2 regions of the Metabacillus sp. RB-C-LZQ-3-1 genome follow, and region 1 is predicted to be linked to the other one. Evidence: riboswitches for the same ligand, from Rfam matches in the RefSeq annotation. Region 1 holds a riboswitch; the other holds the start of a gene.

Region 1 (5,461 bases):
ATCATGGACAATGAAGCAGCTGAAGAAATCCGGGAATTGCTTCATTATGAAGAATATACAGCTGGAAGTATTATGACAACGGAGTATATCTCGATTCATGCTCATCAAACGGTACATTCTGCAATGCAAATATTAAAGCAGGAAGCACCAAATGCAGAAACCATTTATTATGTGTTTGTTATTGATGAAGAAGAGAAGCTGGTTGGAGTTATATCTTTAAGAGATCTTATAATAAGTGAACCAGATATAATGATTTCTGAGATTATGAACGAGCGTGTGTATTCTGTAAGTGTTGCTGAGGATCAAGAAGAAGTAGCAAGAAAAATGAAGGACTATAACTTTTTAGCTCTACCTGTTGTTGATTTTCAAAATCATCTATTAGGAATCATCACTGTTGATGATATCGTTGACGTCATTGATGAAGAGGCGAGTGATGACTATTCAAAATTGGCCGCTGTTTCAGATGTTGATTCAGCTGATCGAAGTCCTTTTTCAGCAGCAAAAAAGAGGCTGCCATGGTTAATTATCCTTTTATTCCTTGGAATGTTTACAGCGAGTTTAATTGGCCGTTTTGAAGAAACCTTAGAAAAAGTAGCCATCTTAGCTGTTTTTATTCCTTTAATTGCAGGAATGGCTGGAAATACCGGTACACAAGCATTGGCGGTTGCTGTAAGAAGAATTTCTTTAGGAGATTCAGAGGATCATAGTTTAAGCAAAATGATTGTAAAGGAAGCTGGTACCGGACTCATAACAGGGGCGATATGCGGAATTGTTGTGGCTCTTACCGTGTTTATTTGGAAAGGAACTTTATTTCTGGGGATTTTAGTAGGCATGTCTATTTTGGCCACACTGACAGTGGCGACAATTTCTGGAGCATTTATTCCTTTAATTATGCACAAATTAAAGGTAGATCCTGCTGTTGCATCAGGTCCGTTTATTACAACCATTAATGATATTATTAGTATTTTAATTTATTTTGGAATGGCAACATTGTTTATGCAATATTTAATCTAATAGCTGACCCGAGCATATTGTTACAATAAAAAATTAAAGTTGTATATGATATGAACTATAGATTTAAGACTGTAAACATTTCGGTATTCGTTAAACTGTTGTAGTTCTTAGGTTAAAGGCGTTTACTATTCGTAAATGCCTTCATCCTTCCAGTCAAAGATTTTTAAAATGAACAATACGTTTTAGCAAAGACAAACGAAAAAATAAAAAAGGAGGGATAGAATGCATGGAGCGTCTGTAACTTCATTAGTTATTGTTATACTCGCAGCATTTTTAACCCCAATTTTACTTCACCGTTTAAAGATTAATTTTATGCCTGTTGTGGTGGCTGAGATCATTGTCGGATTATTCATTGGAAAAAGCGGTTTTGATATTGTTCACCAGGATATGTGGCTGGAGACATTATCAATGCTAGGTTTTATCTTTCTTATGTTCCTTAGCGGGCTAGAAATCGACTTTACAGCATTTGCAAGTGGAAAGAAGAAAGAAAAACTTCCTTCAGGTAAAAATGCTCCAAATACTTTCTTAGTATCAACGATTGTTTTTGTGGGGATTTTTGCCTTATCACTACTCCTTTCCTATATGTTTGTATGGATCGGATTAATGGACAATGCCTTCTTAATGACATTGATTATCTCAACAATTTCACTAGGTGTTGTTGTCCCAACCTTAAAAGATGCTGGGATTATGAAATCTAATATTGGTCAAATTATTTTGCTAGTCGCTGTTATTGCAGATTTAGTAACAATGATTTTACTTGCTGTTTTTGCCTCTATTTATGGAGGAGGAGAAAACAATACATTGCTGCTATTAGTATTATTTGGTGCTGGTGTAGCTCTCTATTTCTTAGGGAAAACATTTATGAACCGTTCCTTTATCGAAACGATGTCAAAGGGAACGATTCAAATTGGGACTCGGGCTGTTTTCACTTTAATCATTTTATTAGTGGCAATATCTGAGACGATTGGTGCCGAAAATATTCTTGGAGCCTTTTTAGCAGGGGTATTAGTATCACTTCTATCTCCTAATAAAGAAATGGTACAAAAGCTTGATTCCTTTGGGTATGGTTTTCTTATCCCGATTTTCTTCGTGATGGTAGGAGTCGATTTAGATATATGGGCATTATTTAAAGATCCAAAGATTTTTATTTTAATTCCTTTATTGTTTATTGCTCTGTTAATTTCTAAAATTGTCCCAATTTTATATTTGAAAAAATGGTATGATATGAAAACAACATTAGCATCAGGATTCCTTTTAACATCAACATTATCTTTAGTTATTGCAGCAGCAACAATTGGGGAAAGAATGAAGATCATCACATCTGAAATGTCCGGTGCCTTGATTTTAGTTGCGGTCATTACTAGTATTGTGACACCAATTTTCTTTAAAAAGCTCTTCCCTAAAAATGAAGGCGGGCCTTCTAAAATTAAGGTGTCGTTTATTGGTGCTAATCAAATGACATTACCTGTTACAAGAGAATTAAATCATGACCTTTATGAAACAACTGTTTATCATATTCAACAAGATAAAATTGATCAGCAAATAGCGGAATCACTATTCGAAATCAAGGAAATTAGTGAATTTCAGGTTGATGCTTTAAAAGAGCAGAATGCATTTGATGTAGATATGATCGTTGTTGCAACTGGTGATGAACAGAAAAATGCTGACATTGCCTTGTTTGCAAAAGAGGAACAGGTTGATCGAGTGATTGCAAGTGTCGGTTCACCAGATTTAGCAAGTAAGTTAAAGGATGAAGGAATTGATATCTTTTCAACACTTTTATCGACAAATACGGTACTCCGTGCTCTCATTGAAGCACCAAGTGTCATGAGAATTCTAACGAATCAGGAAACAACCCTTTATCAAATTAATTTAAATAATCCAAAATACGATAATATTTTATTACGTAATTTCCCGTTTACAGGTGATATTATTTTCGTAAGAATTTTTAGAGGGAAAGATTCCATTGTTCCTCATGGTGATACAGATCTTAAACTTGGAGACCGTCTTATTGTGACTGGGTCACGAGAATATGTGAACGAGCTAAAACAGGAGCTTGAACTAGTATAAATTCTGTTTGTGAAAGAATTGTTCTTGAAAGTTTGCATACATTTGGTATGATAATAAGTAGATAATAACTGAATATTGACAAATAACCGCTAGGGGAGCCCTATAAAATGGGCTGAGATTAAAGTGCTTCTTTAAGACCCTTAAAACCTGATCTGGTTCATACCAGCGTAGGGAAGTGGATTACAGCATGATATATATATGTGTATGTAAAACCACTTTTCTATGGAAAAGTGGTTTTTTTATTTGTCAAAGAATTTAGGTGAATAAAAGTGGAATTTCATGTCATTACAGATGGCAAGCAGAGTATTGAAGAACTGATAAAGCGATTGTCTATGATACACAGTGAAGTTGATTATATTCATGTTCGTGAGAAAACAAAATCAGCTGCAGAGATCATGAGGCTTGTTTCAGCTTTAGCGGCCAAAGGTATACCAAAAGAAAAGCTCGTGATTAATGATCGAATGGATGTTGCAATTTTACATGACATCCCTAATCTCCATTTACCAAGCCACGGCTTTTCGATTCAGGAAGTAAAAAAATTCAGTCCTTCATTTAGAATTGGAAGATCTGTTCATTCGTTAGAGGAAGCCATTCTTAGTGAGAGAGACGGGGCAGATTATTTATTATACGGGCATATCTTTGAAACATCCTCTAAGGCAGATCTATTGCCGCGAGGTGTTGAGCAGCTAGAGAAGATCTGTAACAACGTCAACATACCTGTTATCGCCATAGGAGGTATTACTCCAGATACAATTGAAAGAATTAGACAAACAAATGTTAATGGAGTAGCGGTCATGTCTTATGTGATGGGAAGTAACGACCCAAAGCAAGCGTTGATGAAATTAAAAGCGAGAGCAGTGGAGGAGAGATACAATGAGCAAACACTATGACGTAGGAATTGTTGGTGGAGGAATCATTGGTCAATCGATTGCCTACCAATTGGCAAAAGAAGGTGTTTCTGTTCTTGTATTGGATCGTGACAAAGGCGGGTCTGGTGCTACAAGTGCTGCAGCAGGCATGCTTGGTGCTAATTCTGAACTCGAACAGAATGATGCTTTTTTTCAGTTTGCGAAAGAAAGTCAACGACAATACCATAGTTTGCAAGAAGAGCTTTCTGAACTTTCACAGATACATATTCAACTAGTCGATAAAGGGATGTACAAGATCGCATTTACTTCAGAAGAAGCAGCTTCTTTAAAACAAGTGGCACAACATCATGAGGGACTGGAATGGCACACAAAGGAAACAGTTTTAAATTACGAACCGTTCATATCAAGCGGTATTGAAGGAGCGCTTCATATTCCCGAGGATGGCCATGTCTCACCTTTACATGTTTGTGAGGCTTTTACCAAGTCAGCCAGTTTACTTGGTGCAACTTTTATTGAGAATGCTGCTGTTCATTCCATCAAAAAAACATCAGCAACAGAATATGTACTTTGTACACCACAAGAGGACTATATCTGCAATAAAGTAGTCATAGCAAATGGCGTCTGGAGCGGTTACTTCTTTAAGCAACTAGGTTTACCTAATGGAATGAAGCCTGTTAAAGGAGAATGTCTTGCAGTAAAAAGTAATGATTTGCATTTGGAAAAGACCATTTTTTATGATCACTGCTACATTGTTCCTAAAGGTGATGGAAGATTTGTTGTTGGTGCAACAATGGTTGAAAACAATTGGAGCACGACACCGTCTCTAGGGGGCATTCAATCTTTAATTGAAAAGATTACCCCTCTTGTGCCGAGCATATCTTCTGCACAGCTACTAAGCACTTGGGCTGGACTAAGACCGCAGTCAGATGATGGGAAACCTTATATTGGTGTGCATCCTGAAGATGACAACATCCTGTTTGCCACAGGACATTATCGAAATGGGATTCTCCTTGCTCCTAAAACAGGGACGATGATTAAGGACCTTATATTAAAGAGAAAGCTGGATGAAAACTATGTGAGCGCTTTTTCCATAACGCGAAATATACCACAATTTGTGAGGTGATGATATGAGCATAAAGCTTAATGGGGAATTAATTGAGTTGAATGAGGAAGTTAAGAATGTACAACAGTTATTAGCTTTTTATCAGTTAGAAAATCGTTTAGTCATTGTTGAGCATAACCGGGAAATTATTTTAAAGGATCAATATGAATCAACACCGATTCAACATGGGGATGAAATTGAATTAGTTCATTTTGTAGGAGGAGGATGATTGTATGTTAAAAATTGCTGATAAAGTATTTCAATCAAGATTATTATTGGGGACCGGAAAATACCCGTCCTTTGAGATTCAAAAAGAGGCTGTTGCTCAGTCAGAAGCAGAGATCTTAACGTTTGCCGTTCGCCGAATGAATATTTTTGAAGAATCGCAGCCAAATTTTCTAGAGCA
Region 2 (5,461 bases), on a different contig from region 1:
TGATAGTTCTGATGGATAATAATGATCATAATCAGGTAGCCTCATCATCCTCAATAAGGTCGCTGCTCTTTCACGGTCTTGTTTGGTCGGTTTTCTTTTTAGTGAAATTGGCAACAGTACATTATCAATGACTGTTTTCCACTCCAAAAGTGTCGGAGCTTGAAAAACAAAACCAATTTCAGCAGAAGGTTTAATGATTTTCTTATTTCCTAAATAAACGGCTCCCTTGTTTGGTTGCAGAAGCCCTGATGCTATTTTTAATAATGTTGTTTTCCCACACCCGCTTCGACCTAATAAACTATGAAATTCTCCTTTTTTTATCTCCAAAGTTGTTTGATTAATAATTGTTTTTTCATTTTCATAACTATAGGTTACGTTGTCCATCTTTAAAAAACTCATGCTGTCATCTCCTAATCTACATAAGAAGCAAGATCTTCTGCATATTCCTCTGCATGGTGTTCAAGATCAACCATATTCACTAAATCTAGTAAATTAAAACGCCCATCATGATGCCACGCTGCTTCTGGAGATGTCATATTTCCAAGACCTGTTATCCGTGTTACACCCGCACTTCCTAATAAGTCAGAGATTTGAAAGAGCTCCTCTGGTGAAGCTGCGATCCCAACGGTTTGTAAATATGATCGGGAAGTCTCAATGTATGGCAAGATATCAAATAACTCGTCCACCTCAACAACTCTGATGACACGGTTTAAACAACTTGGTGTTAATTCCCGATCGTCCCGATCAAAAACAACCGCCCAGGCATTATGTTGTTCTCCAAGGATTTCTTTATCCTGGTTCGTAAATAAATTAAACTCTTCCTTCTGTCTCCATTCGGCAAGAGTTGCTGCTTCTTCTATTGAAAGACTTCTGCGCGGATACCTCTTTGCAAAGCTTTCTAATTCATGCGCTAAATATCTAGCAAACTCTCTCGGTTCTACATTCCCGCCTTTTTGCACATAAAACACATGTGGGGAGTAACAACCCTGTTGATCATATCGAATCACATCATACGCGGCATCCCGAACCGTTTTCCATACTTTACGAGAGTCGAGACTAACCCTTGAAACAATACCAAAGCTAATTTTGTGACCAAATGGCAGGAAGCGTGTGGTAATTGGAATACGGCTTTTGATTGATTCCAGTGCTTGATTTCCACCATAAGCAAGCACAATATCTGCTTGTTGAAAAATACGTCGCTCCTTTTCCTCGTCACCGCCCTTCCACCAAATGACTGCTAAGCAATCGGCAAGTCTTGGCTCTACTTCGACAATCATCTTAGCAAACCAGCCTGCAAATAAGGGTTCCGCACTGGGTAGTTTGCCAATGGTGCCTGATTTAACGATCAGACTTGAAATGAAGCTCCAAAGCGGAAGCGCAGGAACATTCCCAGCCCAGACTTGAACTGTTACATTTGCCCCCACAGCCTTAGAGAACCCTCTTTTCGTTCTCGGCTGAAAATCGTCTAATAGCAATGGATTACCAAAATCCTCTACGATAAAACGCTGCAAATTCTGTTTGCGAAATGTTTTTAAATAGTTTGTTAATCCGATTCTAATTAATTCCTTGTCATATCCTGTGACAATTGGCAGGAGCTCTTCGGCTTTTTGACGATAGGGATTAGAGCGATCTAGAAGCTGCTCAATAACCTTATCAATTATTTCTATTATTTGTGTTACTGTCATTGACTTAAGCACTGAAACAGATGACTCTTTAACTCCTTCTATCACTTCATCGAGTTGTTGTTGTGATAATAGAGGAACCTGAACGTCTAACCTTCCAGTATCAGATTCAAAAGTTAACGTTTTATATTCTACTTCTCCCCCGAGGGAGCTAGGAAGATAGCCTGCTATTTCGTTCATTGAATGGGCCCCTTTGCAGCCCTTATAAACTCATCTACAGCAATTGAGCATCCTTTTGCCTCTGCTCCTTGTACTCGACCTAATAATAAAAAGCCTTCCTCTTTCTCCACTCCAAGATCTTCAGTTAAAATGGTTGTAACTGAATTGAAGTTTGCCAAGTCACAATGAACAAGGACACCTTTTTCTCCTTTGGCAACGTCTTCCCCTGTTAATGGATTGATCACTCTTGTACGAATCCAATGTGGACCTGATTTTACTGATGGAACCATGCTATTTCCGTTATCATAAAATTGCGTACTAAGTTCAGTCATTCCATACATATTGATACAATCTGACTTTTCAACCCCTAGTAATGTTGAAAGTTGAGTATAAAACGTCTCTAAATCAAGCTCTTTTGATTTATTCTTAAAGCCGCCGGTATCTAGAATTCTACTTCCTGATGGAAGGCGGAATGATCTTCCCCTTGCTTGTAATTCATCAAACAAGTGAACAAAGCTAAAAGATGCACCGAGGAGGGCAAATGGTTGACCTGATTTTTCAGCTTGTTCTAATGCAAACAATAATTCCTCAACTTGCAAGCCTTGATCATTGACAAAGTATTGACTATCACTTGTCCCATATTCTTTAAATGCTAATGCTAGATAATGTGATAGAGATGAATTCGGCATTTCCTCTTCAGTTGGAAAGAGGATACCCATTTTTATTCGATCATGCCCCTTCATAAAACGGTCCTTAAAGTTTTTTAACATCGATTGATTGTAAACCTCTAATGTTGGATGGTAATGCTTCCCTCTAATGCCTTTCGTTGTTCCGCTAGTCATATACACATCCTCTGATTGTTCAGGGTCCTCACAGCTTAAGGTGAGCTCCTTAAATGCATTAATGGGTACTGCAGGGATATCCTTCCAATTTCTAACCATTCTAGGTGTTTTTCCTTTTTGACGACAATACATTTGAAATGGTGTGTTATTTGTGTATTGGTAACGAAATAATTGTAATGCTAGATCATTAAAGGCTTCTTCAGAAGAATCCTTAGCTTTAATAAAATGCAGAACACGATCTACGATTTCTTGTCTCAATTCGTCATACCCTCTTTCTTGATATCATTCTTAGTTGAACGTAAGGGATGTACTCAATTTGCTATGTATTTTTTAGAAAAATAAAAAGAGCACTTTGCAAGCGCAAAGTGCTCATAGTTTCACTACTCACATTCCCTACGCTGGCATTATCCAACAGGTTAAAACGGTCAGCAACGGAATAGTTGCAATCTCAGCCAGTTTCCACCAGCCCCCGAAAGATATTAATATTTTAAAGGTAGTTTACTTAATTTTCGTATAAAAAACAAGAGATAAGTCATTAAACTTGAAGCTCTAAAGAAAGATTAAGTGAAGTTTAATGCTACAAATAATAGAATTTAAAGAAAATTGGTCTCACCCACTATTGTATGAGGACTGCAGCAGTTCATTAAGTCAGACCCCTTTACAAAACTTTTTAAGTGTTAGCTCCATAATCGTTCAAAAGTGATTTCATTGCCATCAGATTTTAAAAGATATATGTCAGGGTTACTAAGACTGGACCATTCAGCAAAACCAAATTCCTTATTATAATGGTTTAATAGTAAAGACATTACATTTCCATGTGTCACAATGATGGTATTTTCAAATTCACTTTTCAAAACGTTATCAACAACTTCTACTATTCGTTTTAGCGCCTCTTTGCTGGACTCTCCACCTTCAAACTTTATATGAAAATCCTCAAATGTTTGTTTTAATTTCTCAAACCAATCCGAAAGTTGGTTAGTGCTGAGTACACGTTCTTTTAATAGGCTATCTATTTCTATCTCAATATTTAACTGATTTGCAAGTGGTTGTATTGTTTGAATAGCACGCTTATACGGACTTGAAATGATGCGATCAACTGTAATATTATCAAAAAAATCAGCTAAATCATTGGATTGTTTTAAACCTCTTTCCGTAAGTGGTGATTCGGGCGGCTGCCCTACAGCTTCACAATGCCTGATAATATAAATGTTCTTCAATTGTGCCACTCCTTTATTTCCGTTTTTTTAATGTTCATTCATATTCGCAGGAACTTTTTATCTATTAAAGTTTAACTATATTGCTGGCTTAGTAAGGAGAAAGTCTTACCGCCCTGGATTATATACTTTCATTAATTTCGATACTAAATCATAACTATAAAGATAGGGGTTCAAATTTACTGAAAAAGGAGTTGTTTTTTTGTATCCATATTATTATTATCGAGTGAACAACTGGGGACATCTTTTACATTTATTAAACCAAAGTTTATACGCTGAAGAAATGGTTTGTGCTATGAGCTCTGAACTTTTCCATATACCAGAAACCAAAGATTTAAAAGGGAATCGCGAAATGCATGATCATCTAGTTCCTGCTTCCTATCATCGCGTTACTGCAGTAGGTTCATCACAGAGACTTGTTAATGGAGAGCAACAACAATCCATTGTAGAAACACTAGCAGCTTGTATAAAAAATGCTGAAAATCAAGATAAAAAAGTACGTGATGGTTTAAAAACGATGGAGGAAAATGCAAGCCCTGAATATAAGCTGTTTATGAAAGTAATTATCAAATGGCAAGAACAAGCAGAATCCTATTTAAATCAAGCAAAAAAATCATTGCAAACGATGGGAGTTTCATTATCTACCGAAAGTGGACAGCAAAATGGAGATTACAATTATTGAGTAATTTATCAGGTTGGTACTAGCAACCAACCTTTTTATTGAATGTTTATAACTAAGCTTTCCTTAGATAAGACAAATGAACTAGCTTAAATGTAGAAACACTCCTGTTTGTTCAGTAATAGAAGATTAATTGTCATTAAAATAAATTAACCGTTTTTTAAGAATAATACTCAAGGGATTTGTTGTTATATTTTGAGTTAAAAATCACGTAGTTTTCGATCTACTATCAAGTTTTTTAGAACAAGAAAAACATAAAAAGCCAGCACTTAAAACTAAACAAAAAGGAATAAACCCCAAAATAGGCATTATTATTGCCCAGAACAACAGATATGCACTTATAGCAAATAAAAGCCAACTAGAAATTAGGAGAAAACTAGAGAGAAAATCTATCATAATGATATCACCAAGTTTAAATTTTTTTAATATTAAGTTACTTTGATTATACCATATACAGTAATCCCCATATGTGTGACCTTGGCTTTGCATATTGAACAGCAAACTAAAAAGCCAATCATCCGTAAATGATTGGCTTACTTCTATTAATCTATTGCAACACAGGTGCTTCTCGATGGTTCGTTCCTTCTTGATAAGAGTAAGCTAACTTAATTAAAGTTGGTTCATCAAACTCTTTACCTAGCAGCTCCATTCCAATTGGTAACCCATCATCACTAAATCCAACTGGGACCGACATAGCCGGGAATCCAGAGAACGGACTTAATCGATTCGCATTACCTGCACCTTGTCCTCCACCTACAGTTGCTGGCAATGCATTTGATGTAGGGTAAACTAGTGCATCAAGGTCATGTTCATTGAAGGTTGTCATTAAGCTTTCCTTTGCAAGCTTTGGACGATTCGCCATGATATCAAGATACTCCTCATTCG

The links. Region 1 has a riboswitch for thiamine pyrophosphate ahead of tenI (thiazole tautomerase TenI). Riboswitches for the same ligand answer to the same signal wherever they lie in the genome.
Region 2: it holds a riboswitch for thiamine pyrophosphate, as region 1 does, so the genes downstream of both, AC4GZ8_RS21360 (LuxE/PaaK family acyltransferase) here and tenI (thiazole tautomerase TenI) in region 1, are expected to answer to the same signal.

Annotation. Positions count from the first base shown of each region.
Region 1 covers NZ_JBZFLI010000027.1:37,434-42,894, reverse strand. The annotation lists gene mgtE (magnesium transporter) at 1-1,014, shown strand, start outside; gene AC4GZ8_RS24330 (monovalent cation:proton antiporter family protein) at 1,237-3,084, shown strand; TPP riboswitch at 3,166-3,275, shown strand; gene tenI (thiazole tautomerase TenI) at 3,354-3,974, shown strand; gene thiO (glycine oxidase ThiO) at 3,958-5,076, shown strand; gene thiS (sulfur carrier protein ThiS) at 5,081-5,284, shown strand; gene AC4GZ8_RS24310 (thiazole synthase) at 5,289-5,461, shown strand, end outside.
Region 2 covers NZ_JBZFLI010000018.1:19,427-24,887, reverse strand. The annotation lists gene AC4GZ8_RS21370 (ABC transporter ATP-binding protein) at 1-399, opposite strand, end outside; gene AC4GZ8_RS21365 (acyl-CoA reductase) at 411-1,862, opposite strand; gene AC4GZ8_RS21360 (LuxE/PaaK family acyltransferase) at 1,859-2,941, opposite strand; TPP riboswitch at 3,057-3,166, opposite strand; gene AC4GZ8_RS21355 (histidine phosphatase family protein) at 3,361-3,909, opposite strand; gene AC4GZ8_RS21350 (hypothetical protein) at 4,100-4,579, shown strand; gene AC4GZ8_RS21345 (amidase) at 5,124-5,461, opposite strand, start outside.